DNA from 2 places in the Cohaesibacter sp. ES.047 genome. Region 1 is predicted to be linked to the other one. Evidence: riboswitches for the same ligand, from Rfam matches in the RefSeq annotation. Region 1 holds a riboswitch; the other holds the start of a gene.
What was found. A riboswitch is a leader RNA that binds a small molecule or an ion and turns the genes downstream of it on or off. The one in region 1 is predicted to bind cobalamin.
Positions count from the first base shown of each region.

Region 2: another riboswitch for cobalamin. It lies ahead of CPH65_RS06200 (ABC transporter substrate-binding protein); the one in region 1 lies ahead of CPH65_RS17140 (ABC transporter substrate-binding protein).

Region 1 is NZ_LT907844.1:3,730,336-3,738,199, forward strand. It holds gene CPH65_RS17105 (transposase family protein) at 1-123, shown strand, start outside; gene CPH65_RS17110 (hypothetical protein) at 473-1,159, opposite strand; gene istA (IS21 family transposase) at 1,364-2,893, shown strand; gene istB (IS21-like element helper ATPase IstB) at 2,907-3,665, shown strand; gene CPH65_RS17125 (DUF6538 domain-containing protein) at 3,697-4,455, opposite strand; gene CPH65_RS17130 (transposase) at 5,021-5,158, shown strand; partial or broken gene CPH65_RS17135 (IS3 family transposase) at 5,142-5,345, shown strand; cobalamin riboswitch at 5,569-5,786, shown strand; gene CPH65_RS17140 (ABC transporter substrate-binding protein) at 6,015-7,502, shown strand; gene CPH65_RS17145 (ABC transporter permease) at 7,512-7,864, shown strand, end outside.
Region 2 is NZ_LT907844.1:1,374,112-1,381,975, reverse strand. It holds gene CPH65_RS06225 (ABC transporter substrate-binding protein) at 1-19, shown strand, start outside; gene CPH65_RS06220 (ABC transporter ATP-binding protein) at 16-807, shown strand; gene CPH65_RS06215 (trans-aconitate 2-methyltransferase) at 804-1,592, shown strand; gene CPH65_RS06210 (hypothetical protein) at 1,766-2,113, shown strand; gene CPH65_RS06205 (copper chaperone PCu(A)C) at 2,309-2,833, shown strand; gene CPH65_RS23770 (hypothetical protein) at 2,861-3,016, shown strand; cobalamin riboswitch at 3,148-3,357, shown strand; gene CPH65_RS06200 (ABC transporter substrate-binding protein) at 3,564-4,565, shown strand; gene CPH65_RS06195 (iron ABC transporter permease) at 4,622-5,803, shown strand; gene CPH65_RS06190 (ABC transporter ATP-binding protein) at 5,800-6,573, shown strand; one part of gene CPH65_RS06185 (IS630 family transposase) at 6,688-7,192, shown strand; one part of gene CPH65_RS06185 (IS630 family transposase) at 7,192-7,754, shown strand; gene CPH65_RS06180 (hypothetical protein) at 7,713-7,864, opposite strand, start outside.

The DNA.
Region 1 (7,864 bases):
TTCTGGTGTGGCAAAGTTCTGTGCGGGCGACGGATAGTCTGTGAGAGGTTTGATGACCGTGCCTTGGCTCGCTACAGTCGGCGAACCCAACGCTTGGAGACTATCGTTCACCACCTCGGCTGAGCGCTTGATGGGAGACCTGCAGCGGCCTTTGCCAATCGTCTTATGATGCCGATACTTTGCTGCGGGTGGCTCGCTTGATTTCTTTGACTATCTTCTCGGACGCGCTGCGCCCTTTACCTGATGTCTGTCTCATACCCACTCCTATGGGATTACGATGAGACAAAATACCTCTCTTAGCAAATCAACCTATTTGGACCCATATGCGCTGACGGGGAACATTTCGGCTCATAAATAGATCGCCAAAGCCGCCAAATGAGAACCGTCTTTTCACGGATCAACGACGGGAGCGCCTCATGCAAGGAAGTGCTTTCGGTTGTGGTGTTCTGGTCATGGTGTTAAGGGGCAGGGGTCATTCCAAATGTTTGGGCACGGGAAGTACGATAAGCTTGTGCAAGGCCAATTTGTCCTCAAGGGTCATGTCATCGCCATAGAGTTCGCGATCCCGGATGGCCTTGACGCTGTGGCCCATCAATTCGCCACGGTCGTCATTGGGCAGTTGAACCTTCTTGAGGCGAGATTCAAACGAGTGCCTTGTGCCGCCGACTGTGTGCTTCTCTGAAGGCAGCAGGCCTTTTTTCCTGAGAGTCTTGTTTATCGTGTTGGAATAGTTGCTGTTGCCACGATACTTTGGAAATCCTTCTGGGTGCCGTTTGGCTGCTGCCAGAGCGACACCGACGAGGGGTACCATCCTTTGAGAGGCTGTATTCTTAACCTCGCGACATATGTCTCCTTCTTCCACCTTGATATGAAGGTGCGGGATCGGATGATCCAGTACAATCGAATGCGGGGGCAAATTTGAAATCTCACTCTGACGGCACCCTGTTTCGATGGAAATCAGCAGAATGTCGATCACTTCGTCATTGATACCATCCAAAGCACCAGGGGCAAACCATTTCTCCGTCATCCAGTTTACCGGGATCTCGAGTTTCCGGTTGGGTTTATCATAACGGTCCTTCTTGATGCCAATGCCCTGATAAAGCTTGGGCGGTTCAGTCATTCCGATGCTTTCGTAATAGGCGCTTAGCATCGAACGCATGAGGATAAAATCCTTGTTGGCAGTATCAGGCTTTGTTTTTGCGCATTCCGGGCACATCCGCGCATGGATTCCAATTTTATCCGCGCACCGATTCCGATCGGATCCGCGCAGTGATTCCGGGGCATCCGCGCCCCCCCTGATGTAATGCTGCGAGGCAATCAGCAGCAGGCTACCCTTCCTTTTTTTGGACTGGAAGGTTGCCCAATGAAGAGATTGCCAATGCGAAAAATAAGAGAAGCTCTCCGCCTGTCTTGTGAGGGTATGTCAACCCGTCAGGCCGCTTCCAGTCTGTCGATAGGTGGCACGACATTGCGCGAGTATCTGTACCGCGCGAAAGAGGCCGGACTATCCTGGCCGTTGCCTGCAGATCTGAGCGATTCCGATCTCGAGAAATTGCTTTATCCCATCCGGGACAAGGATGACACCAAGCCGATCCCGTTGCCAGACTGGACTTGCGTGCATGCGGAGCTGCGCCGCAAGGGCGTGACGCTGATGCTCCTGTGGCAGGAATACCGTGAAGCCCATCCTGATGGTTATGGCTATAGTCGGTATTGCGAACTCTATACCCGCTGGGAAGGCAAACTCAGGCCTGTGATGCGCCAGCGCTATGCAGGCGGCGAGACATTGTTCGTCGACTATGCAGGCCAGACTGTGGATGTGGCCTGCCCCAAGACCGGTGAGATCAGGACGGCCCAAATCTTTGTGGCCACGCTCGGCGCATCGAGCTACAGCTATTGTGAGGCGACCTGGACCCAGAGCCTGCCGGATTGGATTGGCAGCCACACCCGGGCTCTTGCCTTCTTCGGCGGCGTGCCGGGTATGATCGTGCCTGATAATCTCAAGTCAGGGGTGACGAAGGCCTGCTTTTACGACCCGGTGATCAATCGCACCTATGGCGATATGGCAGCTCATTACGATACTGCCGTTGTGCCAGCCCGGCCCCGCAAACCACGCGATAAGGCCAAGGTCGAGACGGCTGTGCAATTGGCCGAGCGCTGGATTCTGGCCAAGCTTCGCAATCACCAATTCTTTGGCCTCGATGAACTGAATGCCGCCATCCGGCCATTACAGGATCAATTGAATGGCAAGGTGACCCGGCATCTGGGTGCAAGCCGCCGGTCCTTGTTCGAGACCCTGGACAAACCAGCTCTGAAGCCGTTACCCAAAGAGCCTTATGTCTATGCTGAATGGAAGAAGTGCCGGGCCGGGCTCGATTATCATGTCGACATTGATCACCATTATTACTCGGTGCCCTATCAATTGCTGCGTCAGGATCTCTGGGTTCGGATTACAGCCCGCACCATCGAGATTTTCCATAAAAGTCAGAGAGTTGCCGCACATGCCCGGTCATCGGGTAACCGCCAACATACGACACTGCGGGAGCATATGCCAGCCAATCATCGCTTCCGTTCAGGCTGGACACCAGAGGCCATGCGCGAGAAAGCTGTCAGGATAGGCCCCCATGTTGAGACCTTCGTGGATGTCGTCATGCGCAAACGAAACCATCCTGAACAAGGCTATCGCACCTGCATGGGTGTCCTTCGGTTAGCCAAGAGTTTTGGGTCCGATCGCCTCGATGCAGCCTGCGAGCCGGCACTCGTCATCAATGCCCATTCCTATACATCCGTACAGTCCATTCTCAAAAGTGGGCTGGATCGCAAACGTCGAGAAAAGCCCTCGGACGGCCCTGTGATCACTCACTCCAATATCCGTGGGTCTCAATACTTCCATTAAGGAGAAGATAACAATGCTGATACATCCAACCCTGGACAAATTACGATCCCTCAAACTCGATGGCATGGCCGAGGCCTTTGCCGAGCTTGAGGGGCAAGATGGCTCCGCTAACCTGACCCATGCCGAATGGTTGGCTCTTCTGGTCGAGCGGGAAAGCGTCAATCGCGAAACCAAGCGGTTTGAAAGCAGAATGCGGGCTGCTCGCCTGCGTCATGTCGGCGCCTCACCGGAAGACGTCAATTATGGGGCACGGCGCGGTCTCGACAAAGCCCTGTTCCAGACCTTACTGACGTCCAAATGGATCGGCGACAAAAGGAATTTGAGCATCGTCGGGCCATGCGGGGTCGGCAAGACTTGGCTTGCGTGCGCCCTTGCACAGGCTGCTTGCCGGGATGGCATCACGGTCCTGTACAAGCGCACCTCGCGCCTGTTCGATGAGCTGGAATTGGCTCACGGCGATGGGCGCTTCCCACGTCTGTTCAGGACCCTCACGAAAGCACAGTTGCTTATTCTTGATGATTGGGGACCGGATCGCCTCAATGCCAGCCAGCGGCGCGACTTGCTTGAAATCGTCGAAGAAAGATATGGCAATAGTTCGACGCTCATTACCAGCCAACTGCCCATCAGCACATGGCATGATGTCATTGGCGAGCCGACCTTCGCAGATGCCATCCTCGACAGGTTCGTGCACAACTCCTATCGCATCGAACTCGAGGGGCAATCCTTCCGAAAAACTCACGTCAAAATGGATGACGAAACCGGCCAGAACTGATATCAAAAATCAACCGCCTCACGGCAATGCATCAGAGCCGCGCGGATAGCCCGGAATGGGTGCGCGGATGTTGTTGGAATGACTGCGCGGATACGTCGGAATCCGCAGTTTTTCCCGAAGAGACTTTTTTCTGCCAGAACATCTTGTGTTTTTGGACAGCGGCGGCGTCGATTTCTGATACGAGGATGTCCTTGTTTCCGATTGATTTCATCAGATTTCGGACCGCCTTTTTCCTTGGGTTACGCCATTTGCGCAATTGGTCGTCATTCTTGTGCCTGTTGTCATGAGCGCAGAATTCTTCAACGTTGCCCACCAATTCTGACAACCGCAAACCTGGCTCTTCAACACCTCCGAGAAGAGCACGGGCAGCCCCAACATCATCTCCTTCCGCAAGTTTTTCGAAGCGAACCAGGGTCTCCTCCAGCGGAGCCAACAGCAATGACTCAGACGGCAGATAGTTGAGACCTCGTTTTTTGACGATATCTTGAGCAGCCCGGTAGGCATCGGTACTAGTCGGCTGGTCCTGAAGAAGCTTCAAAGCCTCAAGCTCGTCCAAGATTCCCTTCCTCATGGCTGGAGCCAATTCGGCGGCCTGGCGAGCGCTGTCTGTCTTCAATGTTCGATGGATCTCGGTCTTTCCGGCGATACCGACATATTCCTTCGGGACCCGCATCCTGAAATGGAAAGTCCCTTTTCCGCGCTTGATCAAACCGCTCATGAATTGTACCCTTTTCACCAGTGTTGCAACGTCGTCCGGCCAACGACGGTTGCTACACTTTTTGCTACACATTCCGTTTGAATGCTCACAATGCAAGTAGGGCTAAACTTCTAGAAACAAAAAGAGAAATCAATATCGGCCAGATCCACCAGAAGGACTTCCTCTCCGCCATTTTCTAAGCGATAAATTGAAATTTCTATAGTAAATTCAATCGCTCGATGCGCGAGCTCCCGCAAGATCCCCAAATTTGCTACACAAATCTATGCAAAGGTCTATGGTCCTTTCCACGGTTTTCTTCAATTTTCCATGTTGATGGAGCAGACTGAGCGCTTCAACCTGCAAGGGATGCATTCAAGCTAAGTAGCTCGGCATTGGTCGATTTACATGAATTGCAGCATGCGATTATGCGCCTGCTTTACAGCAGGTCTGTTCCGGGCGGATAGCTGCCATTTTCTGCAGTTGCGAGATCTCCAGAGCCGCGAACTAAAAGCGTTCATTCGAGGTATCTCGGTTCCAGACCTGACAGCAGCGGCAAGGTCGGGCGGCTTCCGTTTAAAAAGGGCTGCACTCAGATTTCTTGCTGAAATCCTAGAATTGTAGACACCATGTCCCCTAAAAATGAGGCAAGGAGACTACGATGCCCAATTCCCATTTCACTGAAGAATTCAAGATTGAAGCCGTCAAGCAAATCACCGAGCGAGGGTACTCCGTTGCAGAGGTATCTGAGCGGCTTGGTGTCAGTAGCCATTCGCTTTATGCGTGGAAACTGCCATGACAATGCTGTTGCCGAAAGCTTTTTCAACCTGCTCAAGAGAGCACGCATCCGGCGACGAGTCTACAAAACAAGGGCTGATACCAGACAGGACATCTTCGACTACATCGAAATGTTCTACAATCCAAAACGCAAACACGCTACAAACGGAATGCTCTCGCCCGTCGAATATGAGCGACTAAAAATTTGAAGCCCCGAGGTGTCTACAATTCTAGGGGCAATTCATATGGAAAAATCTCAGCCACACCCTCCAGACTATCTTGAGGCTTCCTCACGAGACCGAGCGCAGAATTAAGCCTGTTCGCCGGTTTTGTTATTCTCAAAATTCGTGGCTCGATCTTGAGTACTGAGTTCGATTGTTTGTTTCAGTAAAAATTGTGCCTAAGTGAGCAATTGACACCGCGGGCGCGTGATGTAAAAACGCTGGCGAAGGTTCTCCCAAGGCGAATGCTACGGGAGATGAAAAGGGAATATGGTGAGGGTGACCCAACTCGGGACCGATGCCATAGCTGCCCCCGCAACTGTAAGCGGATAGGACTGAGCAACATGCCACTGGGGCAAAGCCCCCGGGAAGGCGCTTAGATCTGATATGCCGCAAGCCAGGAGACCTGCCTTCGAGGGGTTCTTCAAAGAGCCTTTTATCAACCGGGCGGGGTGCTCCGGCGATTGTGAAGGATGGGCCTCTATCCGCGCTTTCTGCTGCTGCCTTGCTCATTGTCAAAAAAGCTTCGGGGTGAAGTGAGGATGACCAACGGCCTGTGCTTGGCGGGATCAATCCACTCCATTTCTCGATTCTATTGGCCAAAACCATGATGTCTCTCTAACGAGAGCGCGTGGTCACTATGTCAAGGAATGCATTATGCTCTTCAGCAAAACCAGCTTTATTCAGGCCTCACTAATCGCGGTCGGCATTATCGGCGCTGCCACGGCTTGGGCGGCAGAACCGATCGAAGTCGGCCAAACCTATCTCACTAGAGGCGTTGAACCCACCAAGGGGTCCAATGGCTGGGCTCTGGTCAGCCATGGCATTGGCGAGAATCTGTTCTCCGTTGATGAGAAAGGCGCGTTGGTGCCCCAACTCGCAAACGATGCCAAAAGGACAGGTGATCTGACTTGGGAAATCGAGCTCGCACCCGGCAATTTCTTCTCTGACGGCTCTGCTGTTGATGCGAAAACTCTGGCTGCCGGTTTTGAAGAAGTCTTTGCCGACAACAAAGCTGCATTGGCAACAGGAGGCAAACTGAGCTTTGAAGCTTTGGCTGATCTCACCCTTAAAGTGACCACTGAGAAGCCTGTGCCACGCATTCAAGCCCTGTTTGCCGAATGGCCTCTGATTGCCTTCAAGCCTACGGGTGATGGGCAGGCTGTTTTTTCCGGTCCGTATGCGGTCACTAGCTTCAAGGCGGACTCTGACATCGAGTTGGTTCCCAATGCCTATTATGAAGGTGCCGAAAACCGCTCGCCTGTCACTATTCACAAATTCGGCGATGCTCAAGCAATGACTTTGGCGCTGGAATCCGGCGAACTCGATTTGGCATTCGGATTACCCTCCGAGACGGTCTCTCGGCTCAATTCCAATCCTGATCTCACGGTCAAGTCATTCCCTGTCGGCTATCAGTATTTTGCATGGCTAAATACAACTCGCCCGGCCTTGTCCGACAAGCGCGTGCGTCAAGCTCTTGATCTAACATTTGATCGCAAAGAGTTGGTTGCTGCGATCAACGGTGGCTTGCCTGCAATTGGCGCCTATGCTCCTTACTTCCCCTTTGCAGCCAAACAAGCTCGACCTACGGATCTCGAAAAAGCCGCGTCTCTGCTCGAGGAAGCGGGGTGGGTGAAAGGATCTGATGGAGTGCGCACAAAGGATGGCGTAGCCCTGACGCTGTTAGCTTTGACCTACCCACAACGCCCTGATCTCGTCACGATGCTGCCGGTGGTCAAAGCGGAGTTGGCACGTGTTGGTATTGCTCTCGAAACCCGAATTGTCGACAACATTTCGCAAGTCGTTGGCGAAGGGGAATATGACATCGCCTTGTGGGCGCAACATACCGCACCAAGCGGAGATCCGGCGTTCTTTCTTAACTCCATGCTGGCTACTGGTGCGTCTATGAACCACGCCAAATATTCGTCTAAGGCATTTGATGCCATTGTCGCCAAATTTGCGAGTGAGAGCGACGCAAACAACCGCAATGCACTGGCTTTGGAAGCACAAACACAACTGTTCGAGGATGTTCCGATCAGTTTCCTTGTCTCTCCGGTCTGGTATGCCGGGATGTCCAAACGTTTGGAGAACTACCAGCCATGGGGTTCTGACTATCACGTGCTGCGCGCCGATATTGGTGAATAGTCTCAAAAAATGAAAGCTCTTTTGCGACAGACGGCTGGTATTCTCTCAAGCTTGTTGGTGATTTCCATAATCACTTTTGCGGTCATCATCAACATGCCTTCCGATCCGGTCGACATTGCAATTAGAGCCTGGAATCTGGCCGCGACGGATGAAACTGTCGCGGCCCTTCGTCAGGAATGGGGATTGGATCAGCCCTTTCTAATTCGATATTTCAATTGGCTCCTGGGCTTTGTAACAGGAAATTGGGGGCGCTCTTTCCAATCCGGCCAACTGGTCTTTGCTGAGTTTCTTGAGCGGCTAGCAATCTCTTTCTTGTTAGGGTTTTGCGGTTTGGCCCTTGCCGGCATTATGGCCATTCCTCT
Region 2 (7,864 bases), 2.4 Mb from region 1:
GCTCAAAGAGCTTCAATGATCAGCGCGCGCAATCTGCATTTCAGCCGGGACGGGCACGTCATCCTCGACGATGTTGATCTTGACGTGCCCGACGGCGAAACGGTTGGCCTCGTCGGGCCAAACGGCAGCGGCAAGACAACATTGTTGCGTCTTCTTTATGGAGCAAGTGCACCTGATGAGGGGACGATCCGGCTGGATGGCACCGACATCACCGAGTTTCGTCAAAGGCAATTGGCGCGGCGCATTGCCGTGGTTCCACAAGAACGCCCCACGACCTACAGCCAGACACTGGCAGACATGGTCATGCTCGGTCGGATGCCTCATCAGGGTTTGATCAGCTCTCACACAAAGTCCGACTATAAAGCCGTGATCGACGCGCTTGATGAGGTCGGCTTGCTGCCCCTTGCAGAGCGTCACATCAATTCGCTGTCAGGGGGCGAAATGCAGCGGGCTCTTATTGCCCGCGCCCTCTGCCAACAGACGGATCATCTGTTGCTCGACGAGCCAACCAACCATCTCGATCTGCGCTACCAGCTCGATGTCCTCGCCATGATCCGCAATCTGGAAGGCACCAAGGTGGTCGTGTTGCATGATCTCAATCTGGCGGCGCGCTTTTGTGACCGGATTGCCGTGATGGCCAATGGCCGCATCGTGGCATCGGGGAAACCGGATCAAGTACTGCACGGGGATCTCATCCAATCTGTCTATCAGGTCTCGATGGTTCGCCTTCGTGCACCCGGTGGACAGGTTCATCTTTCTTTCGACAGGCTTTCTCAAGCCGCACCTAAAACGGAGCTACACTCATGACTGAAACAAAAGAACCTGTTCCTTCTGAACGGATGAACCAGGCTCAGTCTCTGCTCAAACGCTGGGATGCACAGCAGACCGGATTTATCCGCCACCGCGATTTGCGGTTCGAATCCATGGTCACCGTTATTCGGAGCATTTGCCAGAACAAGAAACCGCGCGTTCTCGATCTGGCCTGTGGTCCGGGCTCGCTCATCGGATTGCTGCTGAAGGCATTTCCGGACATCGAGATCATTGGCGCCGACAAGGATCCTCTGCTGATCGCAATTGCAAAGGATGTCTTTGGCGAGGATGATCGCGTCACCCTGCTGGAAGTCGATCTCGATTCACCTAGCTGGATGACTGAGATTTCGGGTGAATTCGATGCCGTGGTCAGCACGACCGCTCTGCATTGGCTCGAGCCCCCTATTCTCTCCCGCGTCTATTTCGAGATCGCAGATCTGATCCGGCCGGGCGGCGTCTTCATGAATTGCGATCACCTGCAATATGATGACCATGCCCAATCCACCTTCAAGGCGATCGCCAAACAGGACGACAAGGAAGCACAATCGGCCTCCTTCGATCATGGCGTCGACAATTGGGATCAATGGTGGCAAGCGGCAGAAGCGGTGCCTGATTATGCGTGTGCCGTCAGCAAGCGCAAAGTGATCTGGGAGAACAAGAACGACGCAAAACCCAAGGTGACGCTCGGCTATCACCTTGAAACCTTGCGCAGCGCAGGCTTTTCGCAAACAGGAACCGTCTGGCAATATCTGGACGACTATGTGCTTGCGGCCTTCCGGTAGTTTTTAAGTCCAGACACCGAGCCGCCACACTGCAAGGGTTTCCTTGCTTTGTGGCGGTTCGCTTACAATGCTTCACATGGTTTGCGGTTGGCGGCTGCTGTCTTTCTGGCAAAGATAAGCATTTGCACGTAAATTTGATTGCACCTTGTTTTGGTCACAGCTAAAACAGGAGAATGACGAGACTTGCACCACGCCTCATTCTTTTAGCCAGCCTGTTGATGGGATTCCTGATCCCACAGGTTTCGGCAGGTCTGGTCGGACTGGGACTTGTTCAGGCTCAGACCATCGTCATCTGCACCGGCAACAGCATTGAAACCATCACCATCGATGCAAATGGCAATCCGGTCAAAGCGAGTGAAAAATCACAGCATTGCACCATCTGTTGTGCATTGGTCGTCGCCTTTGCCCATCATGAGACACCAAGGCATCAAGGCGAAAGTGTTGTCGCTGGCCTGCTTGAGTTCGGCCATGCCTCCAGTCATGTCGCCACGCGCCTTGCCCGTGCTCCTCCCCTCGCATAACGCCTCCTATCCTTGAAATGAACCGCCAGACCATCGCACTTTTTGTGTGACGTTTGGCAAGAGACAGTTGCGCCTCAGCCAGAGACCGACCCGCATGCCTTATATGCAGATGGGCGACCGTGGCACTGAGCGCATATGCGAGACTTCCGCGCCCCAAACCAACTTGAAAGCGCGCCGGAAGCCTGGAGAGAGACCATGAAAACGACCTTGAAATCCGCTGCACTCACCGCATTCCTCGCCATTGCGGCAACCTCTGCATCCGCCCACGGTTACAAGCTGGGAGACATTTCCGTCCATCATCCCTATGCCATCGAAACCCCCAAGGTGGTTAAATCCGGTGGCGGCTACATGACCATCACCAACAATGGCGAGAAAGACGACGCCCTCGTTGCAGTCAAGGCGGACTTCCCGCAGGTCATGTTGCACAAGACCGAGATCAAGGATGGCGTCGCCACCATGCCGCATATGCCCAAAATCGTGGTGAAGGCCGGCGAAACCGTCACCTTCAAGCCCGGCAGCCTGCATGTCATGTTCATGGGCCTTAATGGAGACCCGTTTGAAGTGGGCGAAAAAATCCCTGCGACGCTGGTGTTTGAAAAAGCCGGTGAATTGGATGTCGTATTCAATGTTGAAGCCCGCAACGGCAAAGCCGAAGAGATGTCCATGGACCATTCTGGACATGACAAGTCCGATCCCCACGCTGAGCACAAGCACAAATAGGATCGGTCATGACAAACATTGATACGAATGCCGCGTGAGCTTCCCTTCTGGAAAGGAGCGGCACTCTTCGGGCTCGCCATTTCCCTGTTCTTCCCGCTTGCAGGGTTGGCACTGATCGGCGCGTTGTTGATCGACCTTGTCGTGGTGTCAAATCTGCCCCGGCTGAAGGCAGTGGTGAGTTAACCCGACATAACAGGACCGCTCGCGACAGGCGTTGCGGGCGGTCTCATAGAACCAAGAGTTTCAGCCAGAGCATGAAAATGGATGGGCTGGGTTATGCGTCTGAGTTGCTTGTTTGTTTTGGGTGCCTTTGCTAGGGTGCGCGGGCATGTGGTTCCGCAAGTAGAAGCGGATCAAAAGGGAACCCGGTGCGGACTACCCAACAGGGGCCAAAACCGGGGCTGCCCTCGCAACTGTAAACGGTGAGCAATCCTTCATTGCCACTGAGATCTTTGGATCTTGGGAAGGGAAGGAAAGCGCATGAACCGTAAGCCAGGAGACCTGCCACAGCGTCAAACCACGCAACCCGGACGAGGGAATCCGGCAGGAGAATATTTGGTGTACACCAAGCCGAACGCCAGCGCTCTTTAGGATACTTTCATTCTGGATAGACCCAGTGCCTATGTCACTGTGCTCCACCCAGCTTCGCCATCTTGATCAGTTAGCCAGCGTTCCACTGTTTCTTTGCCAGATTCAAGGTCTCGACTTCTTTTGACTTTGGATATCAAAAATGAATCTCAAATTTCAAACCCCATACGCTGCTGTCTTTGCCGTCGCTGTTCTGACATCAGCCCCTTTTTGCTCGGTGTCATGGGCTGAGGACACGCAATACCCGGTCACGATCGAGAATTGTGGCTATGAAACCACCTTCGAGGCAGCTCCAACCCACGCGGTTACCTTGAGCAACAACGCGACGGAAATGATGCTGGCACTCGGCCTTGAAGATCACATGGCCGGCACATCCTACATGGCCAATCTGACGATCAGCCCGAACTATGCCGAAGCCTACAAAAAAGTACCGATCCTTTCGCCTCTCGTGGCGACCACAGAACAGCTGATCGATGCTGAGGCTGATTTCGTTTATGCCGGTTACCCCGACGGCTTCAGCAAGAAGCGCCATTCGCGCGAGCAGCTTCAGGATCTGGGCATGAAGACCCACATGAACACCGAAGGCTGTAATCTGGGCAAATATGGCTTCGAGCAGCTCTATGCTGAGATCCGCACCATTGCCAAGATCTTCAACGTCAAGGATCGTGGCGAAGCACTGATCGAGAATCTGTCTGCCCGCGTCGCCGATATCGAAGAGAAGCTCAAGGACGTCGAGCCCGTTTCGGTCTTCATTTTCAATGGTGGCGAATCCGCTCCCCGCGCTGTGTTGGGCAACACCATGCACTCCACCGTCGTTGAGCTTGCCAAGGGAAAGAACATCTTTGGCGAGATGCCCAAACGCTATGGCACCGTCGCCTGGGAGCAGATCGCGGAGCGCGACCCGACCTTCATTGACGTTTTCTATTCCGGAACGGCAAGCGGCAAGGTCGTCGACAATCCGACCAAGGATTTGGGCGACGTGCGCATCAGCATTCTAAAATCCAATCCCACGATTGCCGAGACGACCGCCGTCAAGCAAGACAATTTCGTCACAATTGACTCCGTCATGGGACAGCCCGGTCCCAGCTCCGTTCGCGCATTGGAGCGTCTTGCCAAGGCGTTCCACCCTGAAGCCTTCAAATAAGGGCTGAATTAGCGGTGGCCTGATATCGGGCCATCGCCAATCCCTTGAAGAAAATCATGTCGATTTTTCCAACAAAAAGCGCCGCCGAAACCGACCGGCAAGCCCAATTGATTGCCGCATTGCAAACGCCAGCATCAGCGGCTCAGATCGGGGCAAAAGACCTGTCTGCGTCTGCTCAATCTGAGCGTCGGTCGATTGCCCGGCGGCAGTATATTGTTGTCCTTTTGGGGCTTTGCTTGTTGTTGGTGCTCATGGCCCTTGCGGGGCTCATGCTCGGCTCGGTTCATATCCCGGCAACGACAGCGATCAAGATACTGGCCAATGCACTCTTGGGCGATAGCGTGATCACCCCTGACTGGCGCCACGCCCACGAAGTCATCGTCATCCAGTCCCGCATCCCGCGCGTCGTCTTGGCAGCCATTGTTGGCGGAAGCCTTGGGGCGACCGGCATGACCATTCAGGCAATCGTGCGCAATCCCCTGGCTGGCCCGAGCATTCTGGGGGTGTCTTCGGGGGCTGCGACCGGGGCGGTGATTGTCATGCGCTGGGGCCTGATCGGCTTTGGCGTCTTCACCCTTCACATATCCGCGTTTCTGGGCGGCTTGATCACTTTGGCGATTGTTTTCTGGGTGGCCAGAACCGGCGGACAAATCACGCCGACGCGCCTTGTTCTGGCAGGGGTCGCCATGAGCGCCATCCTCTCGGCACTAACGAGCATGATCGTCTTGACCTCGCCCGACCCGCAATTGGCCTCACGGGTTTTGTTCTGGACACTGGGTGGCTTTGGCACGGCGCAGTGGAAGCTCCTGCCTTTGCCAACCATCACGCTGTTCGTCGGCCTCATCATCATGCTGCTGCAAGCAAGACGCCTCAATCTCCTATTGGCCGGAGATGAGAGCGCCATTGCCTTAGGACTTGATGTTGCCCGGTTTCGTAAAGTGATGTTTCTGCTGACCGCAGCTCTCACCGGCATCATGGTCTCGCTGGCAGGTGTGATCAGCTTCGTTGGCCTCATCATGCCCCATATCGTTCGGTTTCTGGTGGGCGCTGACCATCGGCGGGCCTTGATCGCGGTGACCTTGACGGGGGCGAGCTTCACGGTGGCCGCAGACCTTCTTGCCCGCACGATCATCTCACCGCTCGAGCTACCGGTTGGCATTGTCACGTCTCTGGTCGGAGGGCCATTTTTCATCTGGCTGCTGCGCCGGGACGCAAGATCACAGGGACTGCCGAAATGACGATTGAACCCGGCACTCTACTGATGGACAAGGTGACCTACGAGGTCGGCACTGCCAAGCTTGTCGACAATGTCTCGCTTGAGGTGTACGCAGGCGAGATCGTCGGCATTCTGGGCCCCAATGGCGCCGGGAAATCGTCGCTGCTTGGCACCATCTATCACCTCAATCGCCCTTCGGCGGGAAGTATCACGGTCAACGGCAAGGATGTCTGGCAACAGTCAACCGAATGGGTCGCGCAGAATATCGGCGCGGTGTTGCAGGACATGCCGACGGACTTTCCCCTGACGACACGGGACATCATCGCAATGGGGCGCTCAGCCCACAAACGCTTGCTGTCTCCTGACACACCCCATGATCACAGGCTCATCGACAGTGCGATCGAGTTGCTCAATCTCGGCCCCATGCAAGACCGGTCTTTCTCGACCCTGTCGGGCGGAGAGCGTCAACGCGCCCTGCTCGCCCGGACGCTTGTGCAGCAGCCGCGCATCCTTGTCCTTGACGAGCCCACCAACCATCTCGATATCCACCATCAGCTACAGTTGCTGCAGCTTGTGAAGTCATTGAAAACAACGGTCATCGCAGCCCTGCATGACCTCAATCTGGCTGCCGTCTTCTGCGATCGATTGTGTATCCTGAACAAAGGCCAGTTGGTCGCATCGGGCACGCCCGAAGCGGTGCTGACGAAAGAGCTTTTAAGGGACATCTATCGGATCGACGCCACAATCGATAGGCACCCGACAACAGGGCACCTCTGGATTTTCCCCTACTAGCATTAGCCGCGCTGGTCCTTGCCGAAGCGTAATACCAAGGGCGTGAAGTTCTGACTCTTTAGGGATTCCATTTTTAGCACTGGCGTGATTCAACATGGCAAAGGAGATTTTGCCATGTCTGCCGCTTTGATTCTTAGCGATGCTTTTGACGCCGATAGTTTGCGCCGTCTTGCCAAAGGATGCCGCAATGCCAAACAGAGCCGCCGCCTACTGGCCATTGCGGCTGTCTATGACGGCATGAACCGTGCTGATGCCGCCAAAGTCGGCGGTATGGACCGCCAGACTTTGCGAGATTGGGTTCTTCGCTTCAATGAGCAAGGCACCGATGGTCTTGTCGACATCAAAGCAACCGGCGCTCCCATGCGCTTGAGCCCAGAACAGCTCGAAGAGTTTGTTGCTATCGTTGAAACCGGTCCTGATCCTGAGAAGGACGGCGTCTCTGTCTGGCGTAGCCAGGATCTGGTGCGTGTGATCCAAGAGCGGTTTGGGGTCTCCTACAAGGAACGTGGAGTACGGGATCTTTTGCGCCGCATGGGGTATGTGCGCATATCTGGTCGACCTCAACATCCAGAACAAAAGCCTGAAGTCATTGATGCTTTCAAAAAAACTTCTCCGCAACGTTGGCAGCGCATGTAGGCCATTTGCCAAAGAACAAGCCCATCGAGATTTGGTGGCAAGATGAGGCTAGGCTTGGTCAGAAGAATGGACTGGCCCGACTATGGGCAAAAAAGGGAACCAGACCACGTCTGCCAGCCGATCAGCGATATAAAAATGCCTATCTGTTCGGTGCAATATGTCCAGCGCGTGGCGTTGGCGCGGGATTGATGATGCCTTTTGCAAATACACAGGCCATGCAAATGCACCTCGAAGAAGTCTCAAGGACAGTGGCGCGCGGCGCTCATGCCGTGGTGCTGATGGATCGTGCCGGATGGCATACGACAAGCAGACTCAACGTGCCCAAGAATATCACCATCCTCCTGTTGCCTTCCAAATCACCGGAACTGAACCCAGTTGAGAATATTTGGCAGTATCTGCGCGGTACCTTCCTGTCCAATCGGGTCTTCGAAGACTATGCCGCCATTCTTGATGCTGGTTGCCAAGCATGGAAGAGCCTCTCCGCCAACCCAACCATCATCCATTCAATAGGTATGAGAAAATGGGCTCAAGAAGGTCAGAATTAAATGCCGTTGGTATGAGGTCAAAAGTACGACCGATGATGGGCTGCTGGCGGGTGCCGCAAAAGCACCTAGACATCGCAGCCCCGGGCACCGGCCCGGCGCAATGGTGAAGT